DNA from 2 places in the Rugamonas sp. GW822-FHT03B10 genome. Region 2 is predicted to be linked to the other one. Evidence: predicted binding sites of a transcription regulator. Region 2 holds the regulator's gene; the other holds the start of a gene.
The links. The regulator sigma-54, encoded in region 2, starts transcription at its own class of promoters, with help from an activator protein. The targets are predictions, from matches to a motif close to TGGCANGNAANCTGCTTT.
Positions count from the first base shown of each region.

Region 1: the regulator sigma-54 is predicted to act here: its motif matches at 4,449-4,466, upstream of AC1RQG_RS27360 (beta-propeller fold lactonase family protein).

Region 1 covers NZ_JBXANP010000038.1:1,890-17,745, forward strand. The annotation lists gene AC1RQG_RS27350 (TonB-dependent receptor) at 1-2,175, shown strand, start outside; gene AC1RQG_RS27355 (TonB-dependent receptor family protein) at 2,182-4,326, opposite strand; gene AC1RQG_RS27360 (beta-propeller fold lactonase family protein) at 4,527-5,462, shown strand; gene adh (aldehyde dehydrogenase) at 5,700-7,220, shown strand; gene AC1RQG_RS27370 (DUF779 domain-containing protein) at 7,380-7,775, shown strand; gene AC1RQG_RS27375 (PQQ-dependent methanol/ethanol family dehydrogenase) at 7,854-9,548, shown strand; gene AC1RQG_RS27380 (porin) at 9,838-10,992, shown strand; gene AC1RQG_RS27385 (4Fe-4S binding protein) at 11,058-13,187, shown strand; gene AC1RQG_RS27390 (FAD:protein FMN transferase) at 13,187-14,167, shown strand; gene AC1RQG_RS27395 (sigma-54-dependent Fis family transcriptional regulator) at 14,176-15,856, opposite strand, start outside.
Region 2 covers NZ_JBXANP010000001.1:495,498-511,353, forward strand. The annotation lists gene AC1RQG_RS02260 (monovalent cation:proton antiporter family protein) at 1-1,833, opposite strand, end outside; gene AC1RQG_RS02265 (KpsF/GutQ family sugar-phosphate isomerase) at 1,953-2,960, shown strand; gene AC1RQG_RS02270 (KdsC family phosphatase) at 2,960-3,499, shown strand; gene lptC (LPS export ABC transporter periplasmic protein LptC) at 3,509-4,102, shown strand; gene lptA (lipopolysaccharide transport periplasmic protein LptA) at 4,120-4,692, shown strand; gene lptB (LPS export ABC transporter ATP-binding protein) at 4,695-5,450, shown strand; gene AC1RQG_RS02290 (RNA polymerase factor sigma-54) at 5,468-6,943, shown strand; gene hpf (ribosome hibernation-promoting factor, HPF/YfiA family) at 7,018-7,374, shown strand; gene AC1RQG_RS02300 (metalloregulator ArsR/SmtB family transcription factor) at 7,682-8,014, shown strand; gene AC1RQG_RS02305 (YeeE/YedE family protein) at 8,011-8,442, shown strand; gene AC1RQG_RS02310 (DUF6691 family protein) at 8,453-8,863, shown strand; gene AC1RQG_RS02315 (DUF6861 domain-containing protein) at 8,989-10,320, shown strand; gene AC1RQG_RS02320 (Imm52 family immunity protein) at 10,333-11,088, shown strand; gene AC1RQG_RS02325 (enoyl-CoA hydratase/isomerase family protein) at 11,178-12,263, shown strand; gene AC1RQG_RS02330 (GlxA family transcriptional regulator) at 12,214-13,302, opposite strand; gene AC1RQG_RS02335 (DJ-1/PfpI family protein) at 13,365-14,534, opposite strand; gene rapZ (RNase adapter RapZ) at 14,642-15,505, opposite strand; gene hprK (HPr(Ser) kinase/phosphatase) at 15,529-15,856, opposite strand, start outside.

The DNA of each region.
Region 1 (15,856 bases), on a different contig from region 2:
GCGTCCTCGCGCGACATGCGGCCGTCGGCCGGCGAGAATCTGAGCGAGTTCATGGCCCGCACGCTGACCGGCGTGGGAGTCAATGAAATCTCCGGCAGTCCGTTTCAGAACGATGTGACGTTTCGCGGCTTCCGCGCCTCGCCGGTGCTGGGCAGTTCGCAGGGCATTTCCGTCTACCTGGACGGGGTGCGGGTGAACGAGCCGTTCGGTGACGTCGTCAATTGGGACATGGTGCCGGAAGCGGCCATCGGCAGCGTGCTGCTGGCGCCCGGCTCCAACCCCTTGTACGGCCTTAATTCGCTGGGTGGCGCGCTTGCGCTCAACAGCAAATCGGGCAAGACCCATCCCGGACTGGACGTCAGCGTTTCGGACGGCAGCAATGGCCAACGGCGCACCGATCTCGCCTACGGCTATAGCGGCGATCAGCCGTGGCATGCCTTCCTGGCCACCACGCTGTTCAACGACCGTGGCTGGCGCGAGCATTCGAATGGCCGGCTCGGTAATCTTTACCTCAAACTGGGCGGCACCAGCGGCGCCAACGAGTGGAACCTCGCCTTGTTGGGGGGCAGCAGCAGCCTGGTTGGCAATGGCCTGCTGCCCAGCTACCGCGGCGACGACACCGGCCAGGGCTTGTACGAAACCAACCGCCGCGCCATCTACACCTACGCCGACGAGACGCGCAACCGCCTGCACCAGGCCGTGTTCAGCGTGATCCACGATCTGGGCGAGGCGGGGGAGCTGGCGGGCAATGCCTATGTGCGCAACAGCCGGCGCGACACCGTCAACGGCGACATCGGCGAGGCTTATGGCGACTATGTTGCCGATTGCGGCGCCGGCTTTCTGGCCGATGGCGGCGCCGCCAATCCGGACACCTGCGGCTACGACCGCAGCGCCGCCGCGTCGCTGCATCCGGCTTCATTCAACACCACCAGCACGCGCCAGAACAGCCAGGGTGCGAGCCTTAACCTGAGCCGCGACATTGCGGCGCACAAGCTGCTGGCCGGCGTGACCTTCGACCGCAGCAGCGTCAGCTTCGCCCAGTTCGCGCAGGATGCCTTCTTCACCCCGGATCGGGGCGTGCAGGCCGATCCGGCCGCCGAGCGCGAGCCCACGTCGTCCGTGTCCGGCAGCGCGCGCACCGTGGGCCTGTACGGTTCGGACACATGGAGCGTGACGAACGACACGCACGTGACGCTCTCCGCCCGCTACAACCGCGCGCGCGTGGCCAACACCCTGGTCAACGCCGGCAGCGCGCAAGCGCCGGAAGCGTTCAATTACCAGAAGCTCAATCCAGCCATCGGCGTCGCGCATGACGTGGGCGGCGGCCTGTCGTTGCTGGCCAACTGGTCGCAGAGCACGCGCGTGCCGACCGTGATCGAACTGGGGTGCGCCGATCCCGCGCTGCCGTGCCGGCTGCCGGTCGGCCTGCAATCGGATCCCTACCTGAAGCAGGTGGTATCGCGCACCATCGAAGCGGGCGCGCGCTGGCAGGCCGGCCATCACGCCAGTGCCACGTTGTCCCTCTACCGCACGGTCAACCAGGACGACATCCTGTTCCGCAGCGCCGGCACCACCCAGCAGGGCTACTTCTCCAACTTCAAGCGCACGCTCCACCAGGGCGCGGACCTGAGCGCAAGCGGAGCATGGGGCGACCTGACGGGGCGCCTGAGCTACAGCTATCTGCACGCCGTGTACGACGCCGACGGCACGCTGTTCACGGGCGCGCGCAATGTGCGGGTGGCGGCCGGCACGCGCATCGCTGGATTGCCCCGGCATACGCTCAAGCTGGGTGTGGATTGGCGCGCCACGCCAGCGCTGACGCTGGGCGCTGAACTGGCGGCCACGTCGGACCTGATCGCGCAGGGAAATGAGGATGGCTTGATCGCCGATACCCAGGCCGGACAGGCGCCGCAGGCCGCCGACTTGCGCGTGCATGGCTATGCCCTGTTCGGCCTGCACATGAACTATCACCCCACCCAGCGCTGGGAGTTGTACGCGCGCATCAACAACGCGACCAACCGCCGCTATGAAACCTTTGGCGCCGTGGCGCAGGACATGTTCCCGAATGGCCGCCTGCTGCAGCCGCTGGATGGCGCGGTGCAGGCGGCGCCGGTCAGTTTCGTCGCGCCCGGCGCACCACGTTCTGTGGTGGCCGGGTTGCGCTATCACTTCTGAGCGCTGTCAGAACCCGTACCGCGCGCTGGCGCCCATCAGCCAGTTGCGCCCCGGTGCGGCTTCGTAATAGCGCTTGTTGGTGTCACCCACGATCACCGATCCCACGTAGTCTCTGTCGAGCAGGTTGTTCACGCGCAGGAACTGCTTGAAGGTCCAGCCCTTCCATTCCTGCTTGGCCGTGATGCGCGCATTCAGGATGCCATAGCCGGGTGCCGGTTTTTCGGCGTTCGCGTCTTCCGCGTAGATGCGGCCACTGGCCACGCCTTCCAGCGCGGCGCCCAGATGGCCGCTGCGGTCGGCCCACGCCAGTTCCATGTACATGTTCGCGTTCGGTACGCCCGGCAGGCGGCTGCCCTGCTGGACGGTGCCGAAGGCCTGGTCGTAGACGGCGCGCAGCGTGGTCAGCGCCAGACGCGTGCTCAGGCCGTAGCGCCAGCTGGAATCGAGCGACAGTTCGGCGCCCTGGCGCAGAGTGCTGCCGCCGTTGCGGTAGCTGGTGCGGCCGCCGACCGAGCTGTCGACCACCAGCTCGTCGCTGGTGCGGACCTGGAACACGGCGGCGTTGACGCGGGTGTCTGCCAGCGGCTGGGCCTTGATGCCGGCCTCCAGGTGGGTGCTGTTGGCCGCCTTCAGATTGAAGTTGAAGCCGGCCCCCGTGCCAGAGTAGAACAGCTCATTGAGGGTCGGTGTCTCGAAGCCGCGCGCGGCGCTGCCGTACACGTTCAGCCGTGGCGTCACCTGGTACAGCAGACCCAGTACCGGCGTGGTGTGGCTGAAGGTCAGGTTGCCGCTGTCGTTGCCGTTGCTGAGGAAGTGGTCGTCCACCTCGATCTTCACGCGGCTGTGGCGCAGGCCCGCCGTCGCCAGCCACGGGCCGGACTGCCATTCGGCCTGCAGATAGGGATCGAGGTTGGAGACGATGTCGTCCTCGTCGCGCCGCAGTTTGCCTTGCACGCCGAACTGGGTGCCGATGAAGTTCTCGAAGCCCTGGCGGGCGTCGCTGGAGTGGCCGTACTCGAGGCCGAAGGTGGTGCTGAGTTTGCCGCCGGCCAGCTGGTTCACGTGCAGCCAGTTGAGGTCCGTGCCATGGAAATTGCGCTCGAAGTCCACCACGCCGCCGGAATGGCTGGCCGGCGCCTGGAAGGCTTTGGAGAACGCCTGGTACTGGATCACGTCGCGGTTGCCGCCGTAGACGGAGGCGCGCAGGCGGTCGTCGCCGAACGCCTGTTCCCACACGGCGCCGACCTGCTCGTGGTGGATGCTCTTGCGGGTGTTGTAGCGGTCGGCCAGTGTGCGTTTGGGCGACAGGGGATCGGTGCTGTCGATCTCGCCGGCGCGCGGGTCGCGCTGGAAGGTGGCCCAGGTCACGCCCAGCGGATCCTGGGTGTCGTCCTGGCGCAGCCCGTTGGCGACGATGCTCAGTTTGGCCCCGGCCATGGGGGCCAGCGTCAGCTTGGCGTAGGCCTGGTCGCGCCGGGCGGCGCTGTGGGCGCGGTAGCCGTCCGTGTCGAAACGCGAGGCGTCGAGCACGTAGCCGATGCCGCCCGATTTGCCTTGCGCGTTCAGGTCCGCCTTGCGCGTGCCGTAGCTGCCGCCGGTCAGGTTCATCTCGACCGATGGCGCACCTTCGCCGTCGCGGGTGACAAGCTGGATCACGCCGCCCGAGTGGTTGCCGTACAGGGCGGAGAACGGGCCGCGCAGCACTTCGATGTGGTCGGCCATGTCGAGGTTGAAGGTGGCGGCCTGGCCCTGGCCGTCCGGCATGCTGGCCGGGATGCCGTCCGTCACCAGGTGCACGCCGCGCACGCCGAAGGCGGAACGGGCGCCGAAGCCGCGCGACGAGATCTGCAGGTCTTGCGCGTAATTTTGACGGTTTTGCACCACCAGGCCGGGCACGGCCACCAGCGCCTCGGACGCGTTGACGCGGGCCTGGCTGTCGTGCAGGCGCGCCGTGTCGACCACGTCGAGCGCCGCCGGCAGTTCGTAGCTGGTATGGCCGGCCCGGCTGCCGCTGATCACCACCACGTCGGGGGCGGCGCCGGCGGGCGCCTCGGGGGCCGCGTCGGCGGCGGCGAACGCCTGCGGCGCCAGGGCGCTGCCGGCCGCGAATAGCGCGGCGACGGCGTTGAGTCGGAAGGCTGGGTGTTTCATGTTGTGGTCTCCATTCGGGTCGGGTTGACGGTTCACGCCTGCTCCAGGCGCGCTGCGCCAGCAAGTCTGATCGTTGATGTAAGCAATTTGCCTGCCATGCCGCGACGGCGCGTCACGCGCCGTGGCACGCCGATTGCATGATGGATCGCGCACGCGCGCGATCGCGCGCGACCGATCCACATCCCATGAAAGGCCGTACCGTGAAAACCTCCACTTTATTCGCCCTGTCGCTGCTGTGCGCGCAGGTGCATGCGGCGCCGTTTGCCTACGTGCCGAACGAGAAGTCCTCCAGCGTCAGCGTGATCGACGTCGCCAGCGGCACGGTGGTGCGCGAGATCGCCGCCGGCAAGCGCCCGCGCGGCATCGCCGCCGATCCGGCCGGGCGCCAGCTGTACGTGACGGACGCCGTCAGCAACGCTCTGCTGGTGATCGACACGGCCAGCGGCGCCACTGTGCGCACCATCGCGCTGGGCAAGTCGCCCGAAGGGGTGAACGCCTCCGCCGACGGCACGCTGGTGGCGGTGGCCGTCGAGGAGAGCAACAGCGTGACGCTGATCGGCGCGGCCGATGGCAAGGTGCTCGCCGATATCAAGGTGCAAGGCAAGAACCCCGAGCATGCCGTGTTCAGCCCGGACGGCCGCTGGCTGCTGGTGAGCGCGGAGGAGGCGGAACAGGTCGACGTGATCGACGTGGCGGCCCGGCGCGAGGTGGGCACGGTGGCGGTGGGCCGGCGTCCGCGCGGCATGGGCTTCTCGCCCGACGGCCGCCTGGCCTACGTGGCCTGCGAACTGGTCAACACGGTCTATGTGATCGACATGGCCGAGCGCAAGGCGGTGGCGCAGGTCGCGGCCGGCAAGAACTCGAACGGCATCGCCGTCAGTCCGGACGGGGCCCACGTCTACGTCTCCAACGGCATCGATGGCAGCGTGATGGTGATCGACACGGCCACCAACACCGTGAGCCACACCATCGCCGTGGGCAAGCGGCCGTGGAACATGGCGCTGACGGCCGATGGCGCCACGCTGTACGTGGCCAATGGCCGCTCCAACAGCGTGTCCGTGATCGACACGGCCAGCGCCGCCAAGCGGGCCGACATCGCCGTCGGCCAGCTGCCATGGGGCGTGGTGATCCGCTAGCGGTCCGCTGGCAGCACAGGCGCTGTGTCACACCTGTTCCAAACCGGAACAGGTGTGACAGGGCGGCGCCGGCGCCGGATCGGGCCGCAAGTGCCCCCGTCATGCCCCGCGCCCACTGTGGCGCGGCCCCGGAGCGGGGGCGCTTGCGGGTGCTGGCACGTTGTTTGCGACTAGGAGCATGTGCCTTACCAACGCCGTCACGGAACGGTCCCATAACCACAGCAGAAAGAGGATGACATGAATCTCGCGGATATCAGCAAACTTGGCGTCGCTAACCCATTCAAAGCACGCTACGACAACTACATCGGCGGCAAATTCGTCGCGCCGGTCAACGGACAATACTTCGGCAACATCACGCCGATCACGGGCCAGGTGTTCTGCGAAATCGCCCGCTCGACCGAAGCGGACGTGGAGCTGGCGCTGGACGCCGCCCACGCCGCCAAGGCCGCATGGGGCAAGACCTCGCCGGCCGAACGCGCCAACATCCTGAACCGCATCGCCGACCGCATGGAGGCGAACCTGAAGCTGATCGCCACCGCCGAGACCATCGACAACGGCAAGCCGATCCGCGAAACCATGGCCGCCGACATCCCGCTGGCGATCGACCACTTCCGCTACTTCGCCGGCTGCATCCGCGCCCAGGAAGGCTCGGTCGCCCAGATCGACTCCGAAACCTACGCCTACCACTTCCATGAGCCGCTGGGCGTCGTCGGCCAGATCATCCCCTGGAACTTCCCGATCCTGATGGCCGTGTGGAAGCTGGCGCCAGCGCTGGCCGCCGGCAACTGCGTGGTGCTGAAACCGGCCGAGCAAACCCCGGCCTCGATCATGGTGCTGCTGGAAGTGATCGGCGACCTGCTGCCGCCGGGCGTGCTGAACGTGGTCAACGGCTTCGGCCTGGAAGCCGGCAAGCCGCTGGCATCGAGCAAGCGCATCGCCAAGATCGCCTTCACCGGCGAAACCGGCACCGGCCGCCTGATCATGCAATACGCCGCGCAGAACCTGATCCCCGTCACGCTGGAACTGGGCGGCAAGTCGCCCAACATCTTCTTCGAGGACGTGATGGACGCGGACGACGCGTTCTTCGACAAGTGCCTGGAAGGTTTCGCCATGTTCGCGCTGAACCAGGGCGAGGTGTGCACCTGCCCATCGCGCGTGCTGATCCAGGAATCGATCTACGAGAAGTTCATCGAGCGCGCGCTGGCCCGCGTGGCCGCCATCAAGCAGGGCAACCCGCTCGACGCCTCGACCATGATCGGCGCCCAGGCGTCGCTGGAGCAGCTGGAGAAGATCCTGTCGTACATGGACATCGGCAAACAGGAAGGCGCCGAGCTGCTGGCCGGCGGTTCGCGCAGCGCCCAGGCGGGCGATCTGGAAGGCGGCTTCTACGTGCGTCCGACCGTCTTCAAGGGCAACAACAAGATGCGCATCTTCCAGGAAGAGATCTTTGGCCCGGTGGTGTCGGTGACCACCTTCAAGGATGAGGCGGACGCGCTGGCCATCGCCAACGACACGCTGTACGGCCTGGGCGCCGGCCTGTGGACCCGCGACGGTTCGCGCGCCTTCCGCGTCGGCCGCGCCATCCAGGCTGGCCGGGTGTGGACCAACTGCTACCACCTGTACCCGGCCCACGCCGCGTTCGGTGGCTACAAGCAGTCGGGCATCGGCCGCGAAAACCACAAGATGATGCTGGACCACTACCAGCAGACCAAGAACCTGCTGGTCAGCTACAGCCCGAACGCGCTCGGTTTCTTCTAATCGGCCGTTTCAAAAAGCCCGTGGCTTCGTTGTGGCGCCTCGCCGTGCAGGTGCACTGTCTTCGTCGCCACGCCTCGCCACGGGCGTTTTGAACCAGCCTTTGAGTGCTTGATGAAGTCCCGGCGCCGCGCGCGGCGCCGGGATTGCGAAAGGAAGCCCATGAACAATGCCATCGCCCGCGTCACCGCCACCGCGGCGGCACTGGATTTTTTGGCGGGATTGCGCCGCCAGCACGGACCGCTGATGTTCTTCCAGTCCGGCGGTTGTTGCGACGGCAGCGCGCCGATGTGCTACGGCGCCGGGGACTTCAATCTCAGCGACACGGACGTCTATCTCGGCAACCTGGATGGCACGCCGTTTTACATGGGACTGGAGCAGTTCGAGTACTGGCAGCACACGCAGTTGATCATCGATGTTGTGGACGGGAACGGCGGCATGTTCTCGCTCGATAACGGTACCGGGAAGCGCTTCCTGACCCGCTCGCGCCTGTTCACGGACGAGGAGCTTGCGGTGCTCAACAGCGCGGAGCAGCACGCAGTAAAACACAGTAGCTAATTTCGAAAAACGGGAACAGAGGAGAAGATTGTGCAGAAAAAAATTATCGCATCGCTGGTCGGCATGAGCATCCTGACGATGGCGCACGGCGCCAACGTCACCACGGCCATGCTCAACGATGCCAGCAAGGCCACCGACAGCGTGCTGTCGTTCGGCATGGGTTCGGAAGGCCAGCGTTTTTCCCCACTCACGCAAATCAACACCAAGAACGTCGACAAGCTGACGCCGGCATGGTCGTTCTCGTTCGGCGGCGAGAAGCAGCGCGGCCAGGAATCGCAGCCCGTGATCTACAAGGGCAAGATGTTCATCACCGCCTCGTACTCGCGCATTTTCGCCATCGACCTGAAGACGGGCGCCAAGCTGTGGAAATATGAGCACCGCCTGCCGGACGCCATCATGCCATGCTGCGACGTGGTCAACCGCGGCGCCGCCCTGTACGGCAACCTGGTCATCTTCGGCACGCTGGACGCGCAGCTGGTGGCCCTGGACCAGGACACGGGCAAGGTGGTGTGGAAGGAGAAGGTCGACGACTACGCGGCCGGCTACTCGATGACGGCAGCGCCGTTGATCGCCGACGGCGTACTGTTGACGGGCGTGTCGGGCGGCGAGTTCGGCATCGTGGGCCGGGTCGAGGCGCGCAACCCGATGACGGGCGAGCTGCTGTGGACCCGTCCGACGGTCGAAGGCCACATGGGCTACAAGTACGACAAGGACGGCAACGCGATCGCGAACGGCGTGTCGGGCACGCTCAACAAGACCTGGCCGGGCGAACTGTGGAAGACGGGCGGCGCCTCGACCTGGATGGGCGGCACCTACGACCCGTCGACCAAGCTGGCCTACTTCGGCACCGGCAATCCGGCGCCATGGAACAGCCACCTGCGTCCCGGCGACAACCTGTACTCGTCGTCCACCGTGGCGATCGATCCGAAGACGGGCCAGATCAAGTGGGCCTACCAGAACACGCCTAACGATTCGTGGGACTTCGACGGCGCCAACGAGTTCGTCACCTTCGACATGGACGGCAAGCGTTACGGCGGCAAGGCCGACCGCAACGGCTTCTTCTACGTGATCGACGCCAACAACGGCAAGCTGCAGAACGCCTTCCCGTTCGTGAAGAAGATCACCTGGGCCACCGGCATCGACCTCAAGACGGGCCGTCCGAACTTCGTGAAGGAGAACCGTCCCGGCGATCCGACCCAGGGCGAGGCGGGCAAGAAGGGCAGCACCGTGTTCTCAGCGCCGGCCTTCCTGGGCGCGAAGAACCAGATGCCGATGGCGTACAACCCGCAGACCAAGCTGTTCTACGTGCCGGCCAACGAGTGGGGCATGGACATCTGGAATGAGCCGGTCAGCTACAAGAAGGGCGGCGCCTACCTGGGCGCGGGCTTCACCATCCGTCCGCTGAACGAGGACTACATCGGCGCGATGCGCGCGATCGATCCGAAGACGGGCAAGATCGTCTGGGAGGACAAGAACTCGGCGCCGTTGTGGGGCGGTGTGATGACCACCGCCGGCGGCCTGGTGTTCTACGGCACGCCTGAAGGTTACCTGAAGGCGGTCGACGCCAAGAACGGCAAGGAACTGTGGAAGTTCCAGACCGGCTCCGGCGTGGTCGCGCCTCCTGTGACGTGGCAGGACGGCGGCGTCCAGTACGTGGCCGTGGTGTCGGGCTGGGGTGGCGCGGTGCCGCTGTGGGGCGGCGAAGTGGCCAAGAAGGTCAACTTCCTGGAGCAGGGCGGTTCGGTGTGGGTGTTCAAACTGCCAGCCAAATGATTTACGTCGGCAGCGTTCTTAACATGCGCGGTTAGTCTCCCCTAGGCGCTTGAACGCTTCTTTTTACTGACGGCTTCGGCCGTCAGTTTTTTTTTGTGCGGCGCCATCCGCAGCCCGCGTGGCGATCAAATTTAGGACAGTGGGCGCGCACGCTGATCCGATACAGCACAGCGCGCACGGCGATCGCGCCGTTTCCCCCTCTGTGATGCGACAGGCACGCAAATTGCCATTACACGCTTACATCAAACGTGATGTGTCTGACCAAACCTAGAACAATATGGAGAAAGTGATGAAGAAGATTTTCTTGCTGGGCGCGCTGGCAGCTGCAGGTACTCAATCGGCACAGGCGGTGGACATCAAGGCCGGCGACTGGACGGTCAATGTCGGCGGCATCGTCAATGCCTATTACACGCAGGTGTCGTGCTCCGGTGACGCCGTGGGCGGGCTGGCGCTGGCCGGCAAAGGCCTCGGTTGCGGCGGCGAGTCCAATCGCACCACCATCGGCAACGGCCTGCTGCCGAACGGCCTGGTGACGTCGGCTTCGTCGCGCCAGGGCGATTACGACGTCAAAGCGCTGATCGGCATCTACAACGCCACGGCCACCGACAGCGCCATCGCCGCCAACAGCGGCGTGGACGTGCGTCAGGCCTACTTCACCTTCGGCAACGCCGAGATGGGCACCGTCAAGCTGGGCCGCGACAACGGCATCTTCGGCGCCGGCGCCATCTTCGGCGACATGACGCTGATCGGCTCGGGCGCGCCGGTGCAGGCCACCCAGCGCGGCCGCGTCACGCTGGGCCACATCGGCGCCGGCTACAGCTACGTGGGCTACTACGGCCAGATCGCCTACAGCGCGCCGAAGTCGACCTCCGGCCTGGGCTTCGACGCGGCGCTGGTGAGCCCCGTGTCCGACACCCCTGTCGTCGCCGCCTCCACCTACTCGGCCAAGAACAGCCCGCAGGTGCAGGCGCAGGTGACCTACGCGGCCGACGGCTTCAAGGGCTGGCTGGGCGCCAAGTCGCAGAAGTTCTCGTCCGTCACGCCGGGCGTGAACGACTTCACCATGTCGGCCGTGGAACTTGGCCTGTCGTACCAGGCTGGCGCCGCCGGCCTGCTGGCCAACTTCCAGGGCGGTAAAGGCCTGGGCGTGCTGTCGGACGGCGACCAGGGCGACGTCAAAGCGAAGAACTACTTCGTGCAGGCCACCTACAAGCCAACCGAGAAGCTCAAGCTGGGCCTGGGCTACGGCATCAGCAAGAACGACGACAACACCATCGGCACCGGTGGCCTGAAGTCGAACGCCAACCTGACCGCCGGCATGTACTACTCGCTGACCAGCGCGATCTCGCTGGTGGGCGAAGTGGGCCAGACCCGCTCCAAGGGCTTTAACGGCGGCGAGGCGAAGATGAATGGCGTCTCCGTGGGCGGCATCATCTTCTTCTGATAGCGCCTCACTGATCGCGGCGCGGTGCGGCTGGCCGCGCCGCGACAGGGGACGAGACGACCACCATGCGTGTTTTGAATTCGATATCGCGTGCGCTGCTGCTGCCCGTTCTCATGGCCATGTTCGCGGCCATGCTGCTGGCGGCGGCGCCGGTGCGCGCCGGCGTGCTGGACAAGGCGGAGCTGGAGCGCCGCTTCCCGGCGCCGCTGATGGTGGGCGAGCGTGACGCGGACTTGCCCGTCTGGCCCATCTTCAAGCAGAACGCGACGGCCACGGAGCTGGTCGCCTATGTGTTCGAATCGGTCGACCTGGCCCCGGTGCCGGGCTTCGCGGGAGTGCCGCCCAATCTGCTGGTGGCGATCGACCCGCGCGGCGGATTCCTCGACGTGGCCGTGCTGTCGCAGCACGAGCCGGTATTCCTGGACGGGTTGGGCGAGGGCCCGCTGATCCAGTTCGTCAAACAGTACAAGGGCTTGTCGCTCAAGCAGAACATCAGCATCGAGACCAACAGCAAGCGCGAGCGCCATCCGGACGCCGCGCACGCCTACATCGACGGCGTGTCGAAGGCCACGGCCTCGGTGCGCATCATCAACCAGAGCGTGCTGGCGGCGGCGCTCAAAGTGTCGCGCAAGAAGCTGGGCTTCGCGCAGGGGCGCGACCCGGACCAGATCGCGCGGGTGAAGCCGGATCTGTTCGAATCGATGGATTTGCAGCGCATGCAGTCCGATGGGCTGGTGCAGCATCTGCGCCTGCGCAACCGCGATGTCGAACGGCTGTTCGTCGGCGGCGACGGCGCGGGACTGGACCCGGAAGCGCTGGCGCGGCCCGACGACCTGTTCATCGACCTGTACGTGGCCTGCGTATCGGTGCCGTCCGTGGGACGCAACCTGCTGACGGAGCGTGGCTGGCGCAAACTGAAGGGCCGTCTGGAGGAGGGCGACCACGCCATCCTCGTGATGTCGACCGGGCGCTACAGCGTGACGGGCGACGACTTCGTGCGCGGCAGCCTGTCCGAGCGCCTGCTGTTGAAGCAGGATCAGCTGCCGATCGACATGCGCGACCTGGACCTGGACCTGGCGGTGGCGCGCGAGCAGCTGCCCGGCTACACGGTGACCGCGTTCCGCGTGATCGCGCAGGCCGGACTGGACCCGGCTGGCGTGTTCCACTTTTCGCTGCCCATCACCCGCAACAAGGGCATCGTGTACCCGGAGCGCATCACCCGCAGCTTCGACATCGAGTACCGGCTGCCGGAGCGGTTCTATGTCGCGCCCGAGGGGGACGATAAATCGTGGCGGGCCATCTGGCGCGGCCGCGCCGTCGACCTGCTGGTGCTGGCGGCCGGGCTGGCGGTGCTGGCGCTGGCACTCAGCCGGCAGAAGCGGCTCACCGCCGAGGGCGCGCGCTTCGCCTGGTTCCGGCGCGGCTACCTGGTGTTCACCATCGCATTCATCGGCTACTACGCCCAAGGGCAGCTGTCGATCGTGAACATCACGGGGGTGCTGCAGGCGTTGCTGGCCCATCGCAGCCTTGAGTTCATGCTGTTCGATCCGATGACGGTGGTGTTGTGGGGCTTCGTGTTCATGTCGCTGCTGGTGTGGGGACGCGGCACCTTCTGCGGCTGGCTATGTCCGTTCGGCGCGATGCAGGAATTCGTCGGCAAGGCCGCGCAGAAGTTCGGCATCCCGCAGTACCGCCTGCGCAGCGCGACGGATGCGCGCCTCAAGCTCCTCAAATATGGGCTGCTGGCGCTGATCCTCGCCAGCACCCTGTTCGCCGGCGCGTGGACCGACCGGCTGGTGGAGCTGGAGCCGTTCAAGACGTCGATCACGCTGGCCTTCGACCGCTCGTGGGCGTTCGTCGTGTATGCCGTGGCGCTGCTGGCGGCGAGCGCGTTCGTGTATAAATTCTTTTGCCGTTACCTGTGTCCATTCGGCGCCGGGCTGGCGCTGCTGGGCAGGTTCCGTCTGTTGTCGTGGATCGCGCGGCGCAGCGAATGCGGCAAGCCATGCCAGACCTGCCGCCACAGTTGCGATTACCAGGCCATCAAACCGGCCGGTGACATCGACTACGCGGAATGCTTCCAGTGCATGGACTGCGTGGTGATCTACGAGAGCGACGAGAAGTGCGCGCCGCGGATCATGGAAGTCAAACGACGCCGCACCATTCCCATCATGCCGATGGCAGGAGGCCAGTGATGAAACGCCGTACCTTTTTATGTGCCTCGATGGGTGTGCTGGCGGGCGCCAGCGGCCTGGCCCTGTGTTCTGACCAGCCGCTGCATAGCGGCGCGGCGCTGGCGTTTGGCACCACCATCTCCATCTCGGTGCTGCACGCGGACGAGCGACTGGCGCGGCAGGCCATCGATGAGGCCTTGCATGCGGCGCAGCGGGTCGACCGGCTGATGAGCATCTACCATCCGGCCAGCCAGGTGTACCAGCTCAATCGCGATGGGGTGCTGGCGCAACCCGATGCGCAGCTGCTGGCCGTGCTCACGCAGGCGCGCGAACTGTCCAGGCTCAGTGACGGGGCGTTCGATATCACCGTCCAGCCGTTGTGGCGCGCCTTCAGCGAGGCGGCCGCGCGCGGCGCGTTGCCCACCGAGGCGGCCCGGCGGGAGGCGCGCGCGCTGGTCGGCTGGCGGGAGCTGGAATTCGATCGCGACGCCGTGCGGCTGGCGCGGCCTGGCATGGCGATCACGCTCAATGGCGTCGCCCAGGGCTACGCGGCCGACTGCGCGCTGGCGGCGCTGCAGGCGCGGGGCATCCAGCACGCGTTGCTGGACACGGGGGAATTCGTCGCGCGCGGGCGCAAGCAGCACCAGCAACCGTGGACGCTCGGCATCCGCGCGCCGCGCGATGCCGATGCGCTGGCCACTACGCTGTACATCGAAGGCTGCGGCGTGGCCACGTCCGGCGATTACGAGACCACATTCACGCCGGACTTCGTCCACCATCACATCTTCGATCCGGCGCTCGGCGATTCGCCGGCGGAACTGGCCAGCGTCAGCGTGCTCGCGCCCAACGCCATGCTGGCGGACGGTCTGTCCACCGCGTTCATGGTGATGGGGCGGGCGAGGGCTGCCGCGCTGGCCGCACAGTTGCCCGGCGTGGATCTGATGACCATCGACAAGCAGGGCCGCGGCTGGCAGACGCCCAACTTCCCGCCGCCGGCGTAACGGCGCCGCTACTTCAGGTTGGGCACCTTGCGGTAGATGGTGTTGCGCGACACGCCCAACGCGCGCGCCGTGGCGGACACATTGCCGCCGTTCGCCTCCAGCGAGCGCAGAATCACCGATTGCTCCATCTCCTCCAGGTTGGCGCCGGTGGCGATCATCTGCGCCGTCGTCGCCTGGGTGTCCATGGCCTGGGTCTGCTCGATATCGTCGAGGAAGTCGTCCGGCATGTGGCGCAGGCCGATTTCCTGTTCGTCGCCGGCCATCACGATGGCGGTGCGCAGCAGGTTGGTGAGCTGGCGGAAGTTGCCGGGCCATTTGTGGCGCCGGAACAGTTGCAGGATCTCAGGCGAGACCTCATAGCCGCCATTTTCCGATTCCGCCGCCAGGATCTTCTTGACCACCGTCTCCAGGTCCGTGCGTTCGCGCAGCGGCGGCAGTTTGACCACCAGGCCGTTGAGGCGGTAATACAGATCCTCGCGGAACAAGCCTTGCGCCATGCGTTCGCGCAGGTTGTGGTTGGTGGCGCAGATCAGCTCCACGTTGACGGGGATGGATTTGTCGCTGCCGAGCGGCGTCACCATCCGTTCCTGCAGCACGCGCAGCAGGCGGGCCTGCAGGCTGAAGGGCATGTCGCCGATCTCGTCGAGGAACAGCGTGCCGCCGTTCGCCTGCAGGATTTTGCCGGCCGCGCCCTTCTTGCGCGCGCCGGTGAACGCGCCGTCCTCATAGCCGAACAGTTCGGATTCGATCAGCGTTTCCGGGATCGACGCGCAGTTCACGGCCACGAATGGGCTCATGGCGCGCGGCGAATCGTTGTGGATGGCCTGGGCCAGCAATTCCTTGCCGGTGCCCGTCTCGCCCATGATCATGATGGGGATGTCGCGCCCCAGTACCTTGCTCACCTTTTCGATCACCAGTTCCAGCTGCGGATCGCCGGTGCGCAGGTAGCGCAGGCCGGACAGGCGGCGCGCGTTGCCGGCGGCGCGGCTGGGTTGGGACGCCGCCGACGCGCCATGCGGTTCCGACAGCGCTTGCTGGAATACGCTGTTGGACAGGCGCAGCTGGGCGCGGCCGAACACGCGCACGCCGTTGTGCATGCACAGGTTCAGCAGGCCTGGCGACGCGGTGCGGTAGTGCTCATACAGCGCCGATACCGGCAAGCCAAACAGGGAGCTGAAGGTGTGCGATTGCAGCGCCGCGTAGGACAGGCCAAGCTGGAACAGGCCGTTGCGGTTGGCCGACAGGAAGCGGCCGCCGGGGCTGAACGACGCGATACCTTCCATCAGCGTGCCGATGAACTCCGGGCGCACGTGGAAGTGCAGCGTGATCGCATCTTCGAACGTGGCGGAGAACAGCTGGTTTTCGATCATTAGCGCCGACATGCGCACCAGGGCCATGGTGTGCTTGTGGAAGCTGCGCTGGTCGCCCGACACATCGAGCACGCCGATCACATTGCCCAGGTGGTCGGTGATGGGGGCGGCGGAGCAGGTCAGGAAATGGTTGGCCGACAGGTAGTGCTGGTCGGCGTGCACCAGCGCCGGCGCGCATTCCGCGATGGCGGTGCCGATCGCGTTGGTGCCGCGGCTTTGCTCGGACCAGGCCACGCCCGGTTGCAGCGCGACGCGGTTGGCCTTCTCCAGGAAGTCGTCGTCGCCGAGCGAATGGACGATCACGCCGTTGGCATCGGTC
Region 2 (15,856 bases):
CTCCAGATGGAGCTCGCCCAGCGACTTGCCGATGGCGGCCGCCCCTTCGCCCAGCGTGACCGAATGCAGGCGCACCAGGTCGGCCTCCTCGCCGCTGTCGCTGGCGCCGTGGAAGTAGCCGCGCAGCGAGGCGTAGCGTTCCTCGCGCGCCGTCTGCACCCGGTGCACCACGCGCCGCAGCGGCACGCCCAGCATCACCAGCGCGTGCGAGGCCAGCATCAGGCTGCCCTCCATCAGTTCCGGCACCACCTCGGTGGCGCCGGCCGCCTTCAGCCGGTCCAGGTCGGTGTCGTCGTGGGCGCGCACGATCACGGGCAGGGTGGGCGCCAGCTCGTGCACCAGGTGCAGCACCTTGAGCGCCGACGGCGTGCTGGCGTAGGTGATGACGACGGCGCTGGCGCGGTAGATGCCGGCCGCCACCAGGCTCTCGCGCCGGGCCGCGTCGCCGTAGGACACGTTGGCGCCGGCCGTCTGCGCCTCCTGCACCCGCTCCGGGTCCAGGTCCAGCGCGTGGTAGGCGATCTTCTCCTCGCCCAGCAGCGTGGCCAGGCTCTGGCCGCTGCGCCCGAAGCCGGCCAGCAGCACGTGCTTCTGGGTCGACATGGTGCGGCTGGCGATCTTGGTCAGCGCCAGCGACTGCATCATCCATTCATTGCTCGACACCTTCATCACGATCTGGTCCGACTTGGCGATGATGAACGGCGCGGCCAGCATCGACAGCACCATCGACGCCAGCACCACCTGCATCACGTCGGGCGCCAGCAAATGGCTTTCGCCGGCCAGGTTCAGCAGCACGAAGCCGAATTCGCCGGCCTGGGCCAGCGCCAGGCCGGTGCGCAGGGCCACGCCGTCGGTGGATCCATACAGCTTGGCCAGCCCGGCGATCAGCGCGAACTTGAGCAGCACCGGGCCCACCAGCAACAGCAGCACCAGCCACCAGTTCTCGAGCACCAGGCGCACGTTGAGCAGCATGCCGATGGTGATGAAGAACAGCCCCAGCAGCACGTCGCGGAACGGCTTGATGTCCTCCTCCACCTGGTGCTTGTATTCGGTCTCCGAGATCAGCATGCCGGCCACGAACGCGCCCAGCGCCAGCGACAGGCCGGCCCGCTCCGTGATCCAGGCCGCGCCCAGCGTCACCAGCAGCAGGTTGAGCATGAACAGTTCCTGCGAGCGCCGCTTGACGACGATGGTGAACCAGCCGCGCATCAGCTTCTGGCCCAGCAGCAGCAGCAGCGCCAGCACGACCACCGCCTTCACCGCGGCCCAGCCCAGCGTCTCGAGCAGGCGGTCGGGCTGCTCGGTCAGCGACGGGAGCAGGATCAGCAGCGGCACCACGGCCAGATCCTGGAACAGCAGGATGCCGATGATCTTGCGGCCATGGGCGCTCTCCAGCTCCAGCCGCTCGGTCAGCATCTTCGAGACGATGGCGGTGGACGACATGGCCATCGTCGCGCCCAGCGCCAGCGCGCCCTGCCAGCCCAGGTGCAGGCTGGCCGGCAGCACGTGGCCGATGGCCCAGCCGAATCCCATGGCCAGCGCGATGGTCAGCCCCACCTGCGCCATGCCGAGTCCGAACACGATATTGCGCATGGCCATCAGCTTGGCGGTCGAGAATTCCAGCCCGATCGAGAACATCAGGAACACGACGCCGAACTCGGCCAGCGTCTGGCTGGCCTCGTTCTGCTCTGCCAGTCCCAGCGCGTGCGGGCCGATCAGGATGCCCACGGCCAGATAGCCGAGCATGGGGGGCATGTGCATCATCCGAAACGCGACCACGCCGAGCACGGCCGCGCCCAGCAGCAAGAGAGTCAGTTCCAGGGATGAGAACATTTAATTCCGTATCATGGGTAGGGGATTCCGTTGTTTGTCAGCCTTTGTTACCACTGGCAAGTTTTTTGCTTACCCAATTCGGCTATACTTTCGGCATGAGTGTAACCCATGAAAAAACAATGCTGAAAGCTTTTGATCGAATTGACCCCGCCACCGCCAGCCGGGCGCTGGAACTGGCCCGCGCGACGCTGCAGATCGAAGGCGACGCCATCGCCGCCCTGCACGCGCGCCTGGCCACGGACGACAGCGTGGGCCGCGCGGTGTCGCTGCTGCTCAACTGCAAGGGCAGGGTCGTCGTGTCCGGCATCGGCAAGTCCGGCCACATCGCGCGCAAGATCGCCGCCACGCTGGCCTCGACCGGCACGCCGGCCCTGTTCGTGCACCCGGCCGAGGCCGCCCACGGCGACCTGGGCATGGTGACGGCCGACGACGCCTTCATCGCCATCTCCTACTCGGGCGAAAGCTCGGAACTGATGGCCATCCTGCCCGTCGTCAAGCGCATGGGCAGCGCCCTGATCTCGATGACGGGCAAACCCGGCTCCAGCCTGGCGCAACTGGCCGACGTGCACCTGGACGTGTCGGTGGCCAAGGAGGCGTGCCCGCTGAACCTGGCCCCCACGGCGTCGACCACCGTCACGCTGGCGCTGGGCGACGCGCTGGCCGTGGCGCTGCTGGACCTGCGCGGCTTCAAGGAGGAGGATTTCGCCCGCTCGCATCCGGGCGGCGCGCTGGGCCGGCGCCTGCTGACCCACGTGCGCGACGTGATGCGCAGCGGCGCCGACGTGCCGCGCGTGACGGCCGACGTCAAGCTGACCGACGCGCTGCTGGAGATCACCCAGAAGGGCATGGGCATGACGGCCATCGTCGACGCCGACGAGCGCCCGATCGGCGTGTTCACGGACGGCGACCTGCGCCGCATGATCGAGAAGGTGCAGGACTTCACCCGGGTCGTGATCCGCGACGTCATGCATCCGAACCCGCGCACCATCACGGCCGAGAAGCTGGCGGTGGACGCGGTGGCCGTGATGGAGCAGTTCCGCATCAACCAGATGCTGGTGGTGGACGAGCAGGGCAAGCTGGTGGGCGCGCTGCACATCCACGACCTGACCCGCGCCAAGGTGATCTGATGAAGGAAGCCTACAAACTGGAGAACGTGGCCCGCGCCGCCAAGGTCAAACTGATGATCTTCGACGTGGACGGCGTGCTGACCGACGGCAGCCTGCACTACGGCGCCGACGGCGAGGCCCTGAAGACCTTCAACGTGCACGACGGCCTCGGCATCAAGCTGCTGCAGGAGTCGGGCGTGCAGACGGCCATCATCAGCGCGCGCGTGTCGCCGCAGGTGGTCAAGCGCGCGGCCGACCTCGGCATCGCCTTCCTGCACCAGGGCGGGCACGACAAGCTGACCCCGTTCAACGCGCTGCTCGAGAAGACGGGCTTGACGGCCGACCAGGTGGGCTTCATCGGCGACGACGTGGTCGACCTGCCGATCCTGACCCGGGTCGGTTTCGCGGTGGCCGTGCCCAATGGCCGCGCCGACGTGACCGGCCGCGCGCACCACGTGACGGAGGCGGCCGGCGGCCGTGGCGCCGTGCGCGAAGTGTGCGAATTCCTGCTGCGGGCGCAGGGCAACTACGACAAGATCATGGCCCAGTTCCTGGTCTGAGGCGGCATCATGCACAAGAAAACGGCATACCGCTGGCGCATGACCCTGATCATGCTGTTCGGGGTGGCGTTCGCGCTCGGCACGTTCTGGCTGGTGCAGGTGGTCAACCAGGCGGGCCGCCAGGCCGAGGCCGACAGCCACCGCAACGAGCCCGATTACATCATCGAGCGCTTCAGCTTCGTGCGCCTGGACCAGGCGGGCCAGCCCAGCTACATCATCGCCGGCGACAAGCTGACCCACCACCCGGCCGACGATTCGTCCGACGTCGAGCGCCCGACCGTGCACAGCCTGTCGGGCGACCAGCCGCCGATGAACGTGCGCGCCGAGCGGGCGCGCGTGGACCAGGACAACAGCCGCGTCAAACTAAGCGGCGACGTGCGGGTCGACCGTCCGGCCACGGCCACCAGCCAGGCCATGCGGATGAACACGTCCGCGCTGACGCTGTACCCGGACGACGAGAAAATGGAAACGGACCAGCCGGTCACCCTGCAACTGGGCGCCTCCAGCGCCAGCGGCACCGGCATGAAGGCCGACAACGCCACGCGCCAGATCCAGCTGGGCGGCCGTGGCCAGATCCACGTGCCGCCGCGGGCGGCGCATTGACATAGAACGGACTCGCAATGAACAAATTTATCCTGTCGGCCGCCCTGTTGTGGGCGGCGGCCGGGCTGGCCCACGCGGAAAAGGCGGACTCCAGCAAGCCCACCGAAATCAAGTTCGACCAGCTCGAGGTGGACGACGTCAAGCAGACCAAGACCGCCATCGGCAACGTGATCCTCACGCGCGGCACCCTGCAGATGAAGTCGCCCAAGGCCGTGATGAAGGAAGACCCTGAGGGCTACCAGTACGTGACCATGACCAGCACCCCCGGCACCCCCGCCACGTTCCGCCAGAAGCGCGACGGCGAGGGCGACCAGTGGGTCGAGGGCCAGGCCGACCGCATCGAGTACGACGGCAAGACGGAACTGGTCAAGCTGTTCTCGAACGCCCAGATCCGGCGCCTGGAGGCGGGCAAGCCGAGCGACGAGGTGCGCGGCGAGTTCATCTCCTACGACAGCCGCAAGGAATTCTTCGCCGTCAAGAACACGGCCAGCGGCGAGAGCAAGCCCGGCGCCGGCCGCGGCACCATGGTGATCCAGCCGTCCAACAAGGGCGCGGCCCCGGCCGCGTCCGTGCCGCCGGCGGGGAAATGACGATGGAGACCCAACGCTGCGGCAGTACCCTGATCGTGCGCGGTCTGCAAAAGAGCTACGGCAAGCGCCAGGTGGTGCACGACGTGTCGCTGCAGGTCGAGTGCGGCGAAGTGGTGGGCCTGCTGGGGCCGAACGGCGCCGGCAAGACCACCTCGTTCTACATGATCGTCGGCCTGGTGCCGTCGGACGCGGGCACGATCGACATCTCCGGCGTCGACATCTCGTCGCTGCCGATCCACCGGCGCGCCGTGATGGGCCTGTCCTACCTGCCGCAGGAGGCGTCGGTGTTCCGCAAGCTGACGGTGGAGGAGAACATCCGCGCCGTGCTGGAGATCCAGCAAGTGAACGGCAAGCCTTTATCCAAGGCGCAAATTGATGAACGGCTCAATACCCTGCTGGCCGACCTGCAAATCGAGAAACTGCGCGACAATCCGGCGCTGTCCCTGTCCGGGGGCGAGCGGCGCCGGGTCGAGATCGCGCGCGCACTGGCCACCAACCCCCGCTTCGTGCTGCTCGATGAACCCTTCGCCGGGGTCGACCCGATCGCCGTGATTGAGATCCAGCGCATCGTGCGCTTCCTCAAGGAACGCGGCATCGGCGTGTTGATCACCGATCACAATGTGCGCGAAACGCTGGGCATCTGCGACCGCGCGTATATCATCAACCAGGGCACGGTACTGGCGTCAGGCCGGCCGGACGACATCATCGCCAACGAGTCGGTGCGTCGCGTGTATCTGGGTGAACACTTCCGTATGTAAGGTATGTAAGTCAAGCCATGAAACAGTCATTGCAACTGCGCACTTCGCAGCACCTCGCGCTCACCCCGCAACTGCAGCAATCGATCCGTCTGCTGCAATTGTCCACCCTGGAGTTGCACCAGGAACTGGAACAGTTGTTGACCGATAATCCGCTGCTGGAGCGGCTCGACGATCCGCTCGACCACTCGGTGCGGCTGCTGGCCGACGGCGCCATCAGCCAGCAGAGCGCGCCGGCCGAGGCGGCGCCCGAAGGTCCGCCCGGCCAGCAGCAGGACGCCGCCGCGCCGGCCGAGGCCGAACCGTACGAGGGCGGCGACGGCGACGGCGCGCCCGAGGGCGAGATGGACTGGGGCGAGGCCGGCCGCGCCAAGACCTCCGACGACGAGGACGCCCGGCCCCAGCTCGAGGCCAACCACTGCACGCTGCGCGAGCACCTGATGGAGCAGATGCGGGTGACGGTGCTGGAGACGCGCGACCGGGCGCTGGTGGAGATCATCATCGACGCGCTCGACGAGAACGGCTACCTGGAGGAGCCGCTGGAGGAGATCCTGGCGCGCCTGCCCGAGGAGCTGGCGATCGAGCCCGAGGAACTGCACACCGCCTTGACCCTGCTGCAAAGTTTCGACCCCGTGGGCGTGGGCGCGCGCAACGCGTCCGAATGCCTGGCGCTGCAGATCAAGCGCATGCCGCACGTGCCGCTGGTGACGCGGCGCATGGCGCTGACCATCGTCGAGCAGCACCTGGCCTGGTTCGCCCAGCGCGACTTCAACAAGTTGAAGAAGGCCCTGCAGTGCGACGAGGAGGACCTGCGCGAGGCCCAGGCCGTGATCCGCCAGTGCAATCCGCATCCGGGCGCCGCGTTCGCGTCGGACGTGTCGGACTACGTGGTGCCGGACGTGATCGTCAAGAAGGCCCGCAACGGCTGGCAGGTGAGCCTGAACAACGACGTGATGCCGCGCCTGCGCGTGAACGCCATGTACGCCAACCTGCTCAAGCAGGGCAAGGGCGAGGGCGCCATGGGGGCCCAGCTGCAGGAGGCCAAGTGGCTGATCAAGAACATGCGCCAGCGCTTCGACACCATCCTGCGCGTGGCGCAGGCGATCGTGGAGCGGCAAAAGAATTTCTTCTCGCATGGCGCGGTCGCCATGAGGCCCCTTGTGTTGCGCGAAATAGCTGATACACTGGGACTACACGAGAGCACTATTTCTCGGGTAACAACTCAAAAATATATGCTGACCCCGCATGGCATGTTTGAGTTGAAATATTTCTTCGGTAGCCATGTCGCCACGGAAGCGGGGGGAGAAGCCTCCTCGACGGCGATACGGGCACTGATCGTGCAATTGACAGGAGCAGAAGACCCTAAAAATCCTTTATCCGACAGTAAGATTGCGGACATGCTGGGAGAACAAGGCATGGTGATTGCGCGACGGACTGTTGCCAAATATCGCGAAGCGTTGAAGATCCCGCCAGTCAGTCTCCGTAAATCTTTGTAGTTATCTGGTTCCTGCGCGCCCGGCCGCAATGGGCGCGGCACTAACCGCCAGCGACATCATCTTTAGGAGTGTGTATGAATCTCACCATCAGTGGACATCATCTCGAAGTGACCCCAGCGATCCGCGAATACGTGCAGAACAAGCTGGAGCGCGTCAAACGCCACTTCGATCAAGTGATTGATATTGCTGTCATCCTGACCGTAGATAACCTCACCGAGAAAGAGAAGCGCCAGAAGGCCGAAATCAATTTGCGCATGTCGGGCAAGACCGTGTACGTGGAGAGCCTGTCGCAGGACCTGTACGCCGCCATCGACACCCTGATCGACAAGCTCGATCGCCAGGTCATGAAATACAAAGCCAAAGTTCAGGAACACGGCCACGACGCCATCAAGCATCTGCCGGACACCTTCGAACCCGCCGCCACCGCATAAGACGGTCCCCGGCACACCAAACAAAGGGCGCATCTGGCGCCCTTTTTTGCGCCCCGCGCCGGCGGGCCGATACGATAAAACAATATAAACGGTATAAACCGTATTGCCTCCGGGCGGCGCGCTGCGCGCCACGCAGCCGGCGAACAGCGCCATGGCGATGTTGCCGCCGCCGCCGATCACGCCCACCTTCTTGCCGCGGATGTCGACCACGTCGTCTCGCCTGTTCAAACGGCCACTTGAAATTTTATGCGCACATAATATATATTTAGGTATAATGTTCGCTGTAACCAATCGCAAGGGAGGACGCATGGACGATGCGACCATCGATATCGATCATTTGCGGGCCAAGGCCGGTCAGGCCAGCGGCCTGCTCAAGGCGCTGGCCAACCCGGACCGGCTGCTGCTGCTGTGCCAGATGACGCAGGACGAATACAGCGTCGGCATGCTGGAGGAGTTGACCGGCATACGCCAGCCCACGCTGTCGCAGCAGCTGACGGTGCTGCGCCAGGAGGAGCTGGTGAGCACGCGGCGCGAAGGCAAGCAGATTTTTTACCGGATAGCCAGCCCGGCGGCGCTGGCGGTGCTGCAGGTGCTGTACCAGCAGTTTTGCAATGACGACGGCCAAGGAGCCACATTATGACTATCGCCTGGAATCTCTTCACGCCGTGGGGCGCGCTGATCGGCGGCGCGCTGATCGGGCTGTCGGCGGCCCTGCTGCTGCTGTTCAACGGCCGCATCGCCGGCATCGCCGGCATCGCTGGCGGGCTGCTGCGCCCGCGCGCGGGCGACATCGGCTGGCGCCTCGCGTTCGTGGGCGGGCTGGTGGCCGCGCCGCTGGCCTACAGCCTGGTGGCGGGCCTGCCCGCCGTGCAGATCGACGCCGGCAGCGGCACGCTGATCGCGGCCGGTCTGCTGGTGGGCTTCGGCACCCGCTACGGTTCGGGCTGCACCAGCGGCCACGGCGTGTGCGGTCTGTCGCGCCTGTCGCCGCGCTCGATGGTGGCCACCGGCGCCTTCATGGCGGCCGGTTTCGTCACCGTGTTTATTGCGCGCCACGTGTTCGGTTAAGGGGAAAAGTATGACCATCGCTATCGCATTGTTGTCCGGCCTGATCTTCGGCATCGGCCTGATTATCTCCGGCATGACCAACCCGGCCAAGGTGCTGGGCTTTCTCGACCTGGGCGGCAACTGGGACCCGTCGCTGGGCCTCGTGATGGCCGGCGCCATCGCCGTCGGCATGCTGGCGTTCCGCTACGCCGGCACACATCCGAAGACGCTGCTGGGCGTGGCCATGAGCCTGCCCGGCACCAAGGTGATCGACCGCCGCCTCGTTCTGGGCGCCTTGATCTTCGGCGCCGGCTGGGGCCTGGCCGGCTTCTGCCCCGGCCCCGCGCTGGCCTCGCTCACCACGGGCGGCAGCAAGGTCTTGCTGTTCGTGGGCGCCATGGTGGCCGGGATGGGCATGTTCGAGATGCTCGAGCGGCGCTGAGCGCTGCCTGCGCGGCCCCGCCGCGCCGACGGAGATGGACGGCGGCGGCGCCGTTTGTGCCGTCTCAACACCGCTGATTGATGGGGGCGCATGCTGTGCGGACGTGAACGCACAGCCCGCTTCCCATGAGCAGCTTCCCATTTGACCGCAACGCGTATTACGCCAGCCTGCGGCGGCACAATGACCGCCTGGACGAGGCCATCATCGCGCGCCGCCGCGCCGACTTCCATCACCAATCGAATGACGAACTGTGGCACCGGCAGGGGCAGTTTGGCCTGGGCGTGCGCGCGCAGCGCGTGCGTGAAGCGCTAGGCGCATCCGAAGCGATCGCCTTGCGCGAATTGCGGGCCAAGCTGGGCGGCATCGCCCTGGCCGACGTCTGGCCGGTCTTGCGGGAAATCATCCATGACGTCGCCTTGTACGTCGGCTGTGGTGCGCTCGTTGGGGGCATGATAGGCGGCGGGCTGGGTGTGCTCGCATTTGGCATCGGCGTGCTGCCGGGCGCCTCGGCGGGCGCCATGCTGGGCGCGCAGGGCGGCAACATGCTGCTCGGATTTTTCGGCCTGAAGTCGGTGCTTGGCTACTTGGCCGACAGCCTGCCACGCGTCGCCCGCGATTACGAGGATGGCTTCCGGCTGGCGTGGGGCAAGATGCCCGACCTCAATCCCTATTCCGCCGATGGACCGGGCTACGGCGTCGATTACCCGTGGGCCAGCACTTACCAGGCATCGCATGCGTTCGCGCGTGGCCATGAATTGCTGGCCATCGCGCTGCTGGCGGGCATCGTCGCCTACCTCGGCAGGGGCAAGGAAAAATTGCCGGCGCTGCTGACGGAAGTGCGGCAAAGCGCGCGCCTGGGGCCGAAAATGGCGGGCTGGCTGGAGCAGAACGCAGATAGGCTGAGCAATCATCCGCTGCTGCAGGAGCGGGGCAAGGGCGCGGGCAATGGGGCGCTTCCGGCCCCATCGGCCGGGCAGCCGGCACCGGCCCGGCCGCGTTCAACAGCGAAAGCGCCTCGCCCGGCCGAAGCGACGGGCCAGGTGTTACGTGAGGCCGCGCAAATCGTTGGCAAGTCCGAAGGCGGCCCCGGGACATGGCAGTTGTCGCCAAAACGCACGGGTGGTGAGGCATATCAAGAACAAATCACGGGCGTGCGGCGCGGAATTGAATATGATGTGCCCTGCGCCGGAGTACCATCGGGCAAAGTCAGCTTTGACGGATACGATGCAGAGCGCAAGGTCTTGATTGACGCGAAGGATTGGAGAGGGTATCCACCACAAGATACAGAATTTTGGCAGGAAGACTTGCTCAAACAGGCGCGGAATCAAGTCAATGCATCTGGAGGCATTCCAATTGAGTGGCATGTCAGCACTAAGGAAGCACAGGTCGCCATCGGTAGGGTATTTGCGGATGAGCGTTTAGAGGAAATTGAGCTTGTGTTGACACCAAATCGATAGAACGGATCTTGGATGAATTACTTTTATTTGGGAATTTACTGGTTTGAAAGATCGTTGACTTTGCGCCAGTACGCAGATGCTTCACAAGCATTTCTTTTAGAGCTGGGGCGCATTCATCCAATCTTTCAATCGTTGAGCTGGGTCGGAGACCGACCAAACTCAGCGATCGAGATATCGTCTGGATTAAGCAATCTGGAAGAACTGATCTATCGCCACGCTGGCAGCAAGGAAAACTTGTATGAGTTGGCGAACCCGGATGGAACCCCGTCGTGGCTATCAACCGGCATTTTTGGATATTCGATGCGATATAACACCGGGATGCCCGCGTCTGCGGGAGGGGTTGGGGTTAGCATTCATGCCGGCAGTTACAAATGTCGAACACCAAACGCCGTCACGGTTTCTTTTCCCGCCATTGTTGATGAGCGAGCTTTTCATCGCGAGTTATACGACTATCAATTCTTGAAGAATCTGTTGTGTAAAACAGTTGCCTTATGGGCGCCGATGGAGGGCTTGATTACTCAACACTCGTTCTCTGATGCAATTACCGATGAGAGACTACCTTACGTCGGGTGGTTGACCTACTTGCGCGATCCGCGCGCCGCAGCCCTTCGTAACAGTGCTGCTCTTCGTGATTTGATTTTTGATCAAACGCCCGACGGCGGAACCCTGATTTCGCTCGATACTGCCATCATCTCGCCGGACAACCCAACCCAGGTGGAGAACGCGCGCCGTTTGCGCAGCCTGCTGATCGCTGAAAAACTAGTCTAGTGCCGACGAGCACAAAGCCACTGCGCCAGCCGCGCGCCAAACCGGAAGCCGTTTAGAATACAAGTCCGATCATTCTCAGCATTCCAGCCATGAGCGAATTTGTCCAGACCAGCGTCAGCAACCGTACCGGCTTCATCACCCTCGACCGCCCCAAGGCGCTTAACTCGCTGTCGCTGGCCATGGTGCGCGACCTGGCGGCGGCGCTGCTGGCCTGGCGCGACGACGCGCAGGTGGACGCGGTGGTCATCCGCAGCACCAGCGAGAAGGCGTTCTGCGCCGGCGGCGACATCCGCTTCTTCTACGACGTGGGCCGCGCCGGCCCGCAGGGCGGCAGCGCGCTGCTCGAGGATTTCTTCACCGAGGAATACGCGCTCAACCACCTGATCCACCACTATCCCAAACCCTACATCGCGCTGATGGACGGCGTGGTGATGGGCGGCGGCATGGGCGTGGCCCAGGGCGGCCCCGATTGCCGCGTGCGCATCGTCACCGAGCGCACGAAGATGGCCATGCCGGAAGTGAACATCGGCCTGTTCCCGGACGTGGGCGGCAGCTATTTCCTGTCGCGCGCACCGGGGCAGCTGGGCAACTACCTGGGCCTGACCGGCCTCACCATCGGCGCGGCCGACGCGCTGTACGTGAACCTGGCCGACCACTTCGTGCCGGCGGCGCAGATGGCGGCGCTGGCGGCCTTGATCGAGGCCACGCCGGGCGCGCAGCTGCGCGACGCCATTGCGGCCTTCGCGGCGCCGTTCCGCGCCGACGCGGGCGAGGCCGTGCTGCACACGCAGCGCGCGCTGATCGACCGTCATTTCAGCGCGCCCACCGTGGCCGCCATCATGGCCTCGCTGGCGCAGGACGCCGATCCGTTCGCGCAGAAGGCGCTGGCGGCCATGCAGACCCGTTCGCCGTTGATGATGGCCGTCACCCACGAACTGCTCAAGCGCGGCGCCACGCTGGACGTGGCCGACTGCCTGCGCATGGAGCGCACGCTGGTGCGCCACAATTTCGAGGATGGCGAAGTGCTAGAAGGCGTGCGCGCGCTGGTGATCGACAAGGACAACGCGCCCCAGTGGAAACCTGCCGCGCTGGCCGACGTGACGCCACAGATGGTGGCGCGCTTCTTCACGCCCGTGTGGCCCGACTACGCCCACCCGCTGCGCCATTTGCGTTAACGCCGCCGGCATCAGCACCGGCACCGGCACCGGCACCGGCACCCGCGCTGGCGCGCGCTGTTTGCGCTGCGTGGCGCTGGCGGTACTGGCTGGGGCTCAGCGCCAGCCGCCGCTGGAACACGCGGCGCAGGTTCTGCTCGTCGCCGTGGCCGGTGGCGGCGGCGATCCGCTTCAGCGGCTGGTCGGTCTCCTCCAGCAGCCGGCACGCCGCTTCGATACGCATCGAGGCGACCGTCGTGGCCGGGGTGCGGCCCAGCTTCGCCGCATAGCTACGGGCGAAGGTGCGCGGCGCCATGCCGGCCCGCTCGGCCAGCCGTTCCACCCGCAGGTCGGCGCCCAGGTTGTCCGCCATCCACGCATGCAGTTCGGCGAGGCGTTCGCCTTGCTGCGCCTGCGCCGCCAGCGGGGTGCTGAACTGCGACTGGCCGCCGGCCCGTTTCATGAACACCACCAGCTGGCGCGCCGTCTCCATCGCCACCTTGTGGCCGTAGTCCTCCTCGATCAGCGCCAGCGTCAGGTCGATGCCGGCCGTGACGCCGGCCGAGGTCCACAGCGATCCATCCTGGATGTAGATGCGGTCGGCGTCGATCCGCACGGCCGGATGCAGCGCGGCCAGCCGTTCCACCCATTCCCAGTGCGTCGTCACGCGCCGCCCGTCCAGTTGGCCGGCGGCGGCCAGCAGGAAGGCGCCCGTGCACACGGAGCACAGGCGCCGCACCGTGGGCGCGCGTGCGCGCACCCAGGCGATCAGCGGTGGCGGCGAAAAGTATTCCTGGCCCTGGCAGCCGCCGGGCGCGATGATGGTGTCGATCGCCACGCCGTCCAGCGCCGACAGCGGCGCCGTCATCACCTGCAGGCCGGCGCTGGTCGTCACCAGGCCGCCTTCGGCCGAGGCGACGATGATCTCGTACAGCGGCGGGCCGTTGCCGGAGCAGCGGCGGCTGGCCGTGGCCAGCGCCTGCACGGGGCCGGTCAGGTCGAGCAGGTTCATGTGCGCGTGGGCGAGGACGACGACGCGGCAGGTGGGCTGGACTGGCATGGCGGGCGCGCTGGGCTCCGTGATGGGCGATGGCGCCATCATCCCAGAGTTGGCGCCGCCGTTCAATCGCGATAGCCGGGGTATTCGAGCAGCAGCGCCACGCCGTAGGCATTGGCGTGGCCGTAGCGCCTGGCGATGTCCGCCAGCGCCTGGTCGACGGCCTTGCCCGGCGGCGTGGCGGGGGACAAGTCCAGCACCTCGTCCAGCCCCGCCGTTTCGCCCGCGCTGCGGTCGGGGATCACGCGCAGGCCGTGCCGCGTGCGCAGCGGCGCCACGCTGTCGGCCACCAGGTAGGCATGGCTGCGGCCCGTGCTCGACCAGGCGTCCACGGTCAGCGCCAGCACCGCCTCGTCCACGCCGGGGGCGGCGCGGATGCCGAGCGCGTCGTCGTGGTGGAGCCAGCCGTTGGTGTAGACGGTGGTGGCCAGCGCCGTCAGGTTGTGGCCGAAGCGCGGCTGGAAGGCGTCGCTGTCGTGGCGCGCGCTCCAGTCGGCGATGGCCAGTTCGGCGGCCAGCGCGCCGGCCCGCGCGCGGCCCGCGATCGCCTCCACCAGCGCGATCGAGGTCGGGATGGCGGCGCTCACGCCGGCGCTGGAGACCCAGTTGCGGTCGGCCACGTAGCGCGCGTTCCTGACCCAGCGGATGGCCGGTTGCTGTTCCATGCGCTCCTGTTCCGACGACCAGTGCGCCGTCGCCAGGTGGCCGTCCATCACGCCGCTTTTTGCCACGACCTGCGCGCCGTTGCAGATGCTGACGATGGTGGCGCCCTTGCCGGCCTGCCGCGCGATCCAGGTCCGCAGTTCGGGCGTGTTGCGGGTGGCCGGCACGATCACGTAGTCGGCGCCTTCGGGGTAGCGCGCGTCGAAGCGGGCGAGGGTGGCCTCGGGTTCGATGCGGAAGCCGGGTTTGCCCATGTCGGTGGTGGCGTTGATCGGGCCGTCCGCCGTGGCCAGCGCCATCACGTCGGCCACGCCGGAGCGGGCCAGTATCCCGTACGGCACGAGGTAGTCGCTCAGCTCCGTGCTGGCGTTGTCGCCGACCACGGCGACCAGCGGGCGCTCGCGACCGGGGCGGGCATGGTAGGGCGCGATGGCGCCGTCGCGCAGGCTGGCGCCGTGCTCGCCGCTGCTGGCGCTGGCGTCGATGGCGGCGGGGCCGCTGGCGCAGCCGGACAGCAGGAGGGCGCCGCCGCACAGGGCGGCGCAGGCGAGGGCGTGTTGGATGTGGCGCATGACGATACTCCGGCTCAGGGTGGGACGAGATGAGCGCCAGTATCGGGCAGGCCGTTGCTATGAAAAAGACAAAAAACCGTCAAATCCTGCCAGCCGGTGGCAGGAAGTTACGACTGTTCGCGGTGGCGCAGGACGACCCGTTCGGTCGGATGGAAGTAGGCGGCCAGCCGTTCGGCCATGTAGACGGAGCGGTGCTGGCCGCCCGTGCAACCGAGCGCCACGGTCAGGTAGCTGCGGTTGTCGGTCTTGAACGAGGGCAGCCATTTTTCGATGAAGTCGCGGATGTCCTTGAGCAGCTCGGCCGCGCTGGGCTGGGCGTCGAGGAAGGCGATCACGGGCGCGTCGCGGCCCGTCAGCGGGCGCAGCGCGAGGTCATAGTAGGGGTTGGGCAGGGCGCGCACGTCGAACACGAAGTCCGCGTCCAGCGGCACGCCGACCTTGAAGGCGAACGATTCGAAGAACAGCGTGAGCGGCGCCCGTTCGATCGCCACCAGGTCCTTGATCCACGTGCGCAGCTTGTTGGCGCTCATTTCGGAGGTGTCGATCACGTGGCCCAGCTGTTCGATGGCCGACAGCCGCTCGCGTTCCTCGGTGATGCATTCGATCAGCGTGCGGCGCGAGGCCGGGTTCTGGCCCGGGCGCATCTCGTGCGACAGCGGATGGCTGCGCCGCGTTTCCGAGAAGCGCGCCACCAGCGAATGGGTGTTGGCGGTCAGGAACATGACCTTGACGTCGTGGCCGGCCGCGCGCAGTTGTTTGACGTCGCCCGGCAGCGTGGCCAGCGATTCGGCGCTGCGCGCGTCGACCGACACGGCCAGCGCCTCCGTGCCTTCATTCTGCAACGTCGTGACGAGGCTGGACAGCAGGGCCGGCGGCAGGTTGTCGACGCAGTAGTAGCCGGTGTCCTCCAGCACGTTGAGGGCGACGGACTTGCCTGAGCCGGAGATGCCGGTGATGAGGACGATGCGCATGGGGGACATGATAGCGGAAGGCCTCAATCGCCGCTCATGGCTTGTCTCTGACGCTCCATGAATTCCTGCAGCGTGTCGATGCCGCGCAGTTGCAGGATGGTGTTGCGCACGGCGGCCTCCAGCAGCACGGCGATGTTGCGGCCGGCCGCCACCGGGATGACGACCTTGCGGATCGGCAGGCCCAGCACGTCCTCGGTGGGGAACTGGAACGGCAGCCGCTCGACCTCCTCCTCCAGCGCGCTGCGGCGCACGAGGTGGACGATCAGCTTGAGGCGCATCTTGCGCCGCACGGCCGTCTCGCCGAAGATGGCCTTGATGTCGAGCAGGCCCAGGCCGCGCACTTCCAGCAGG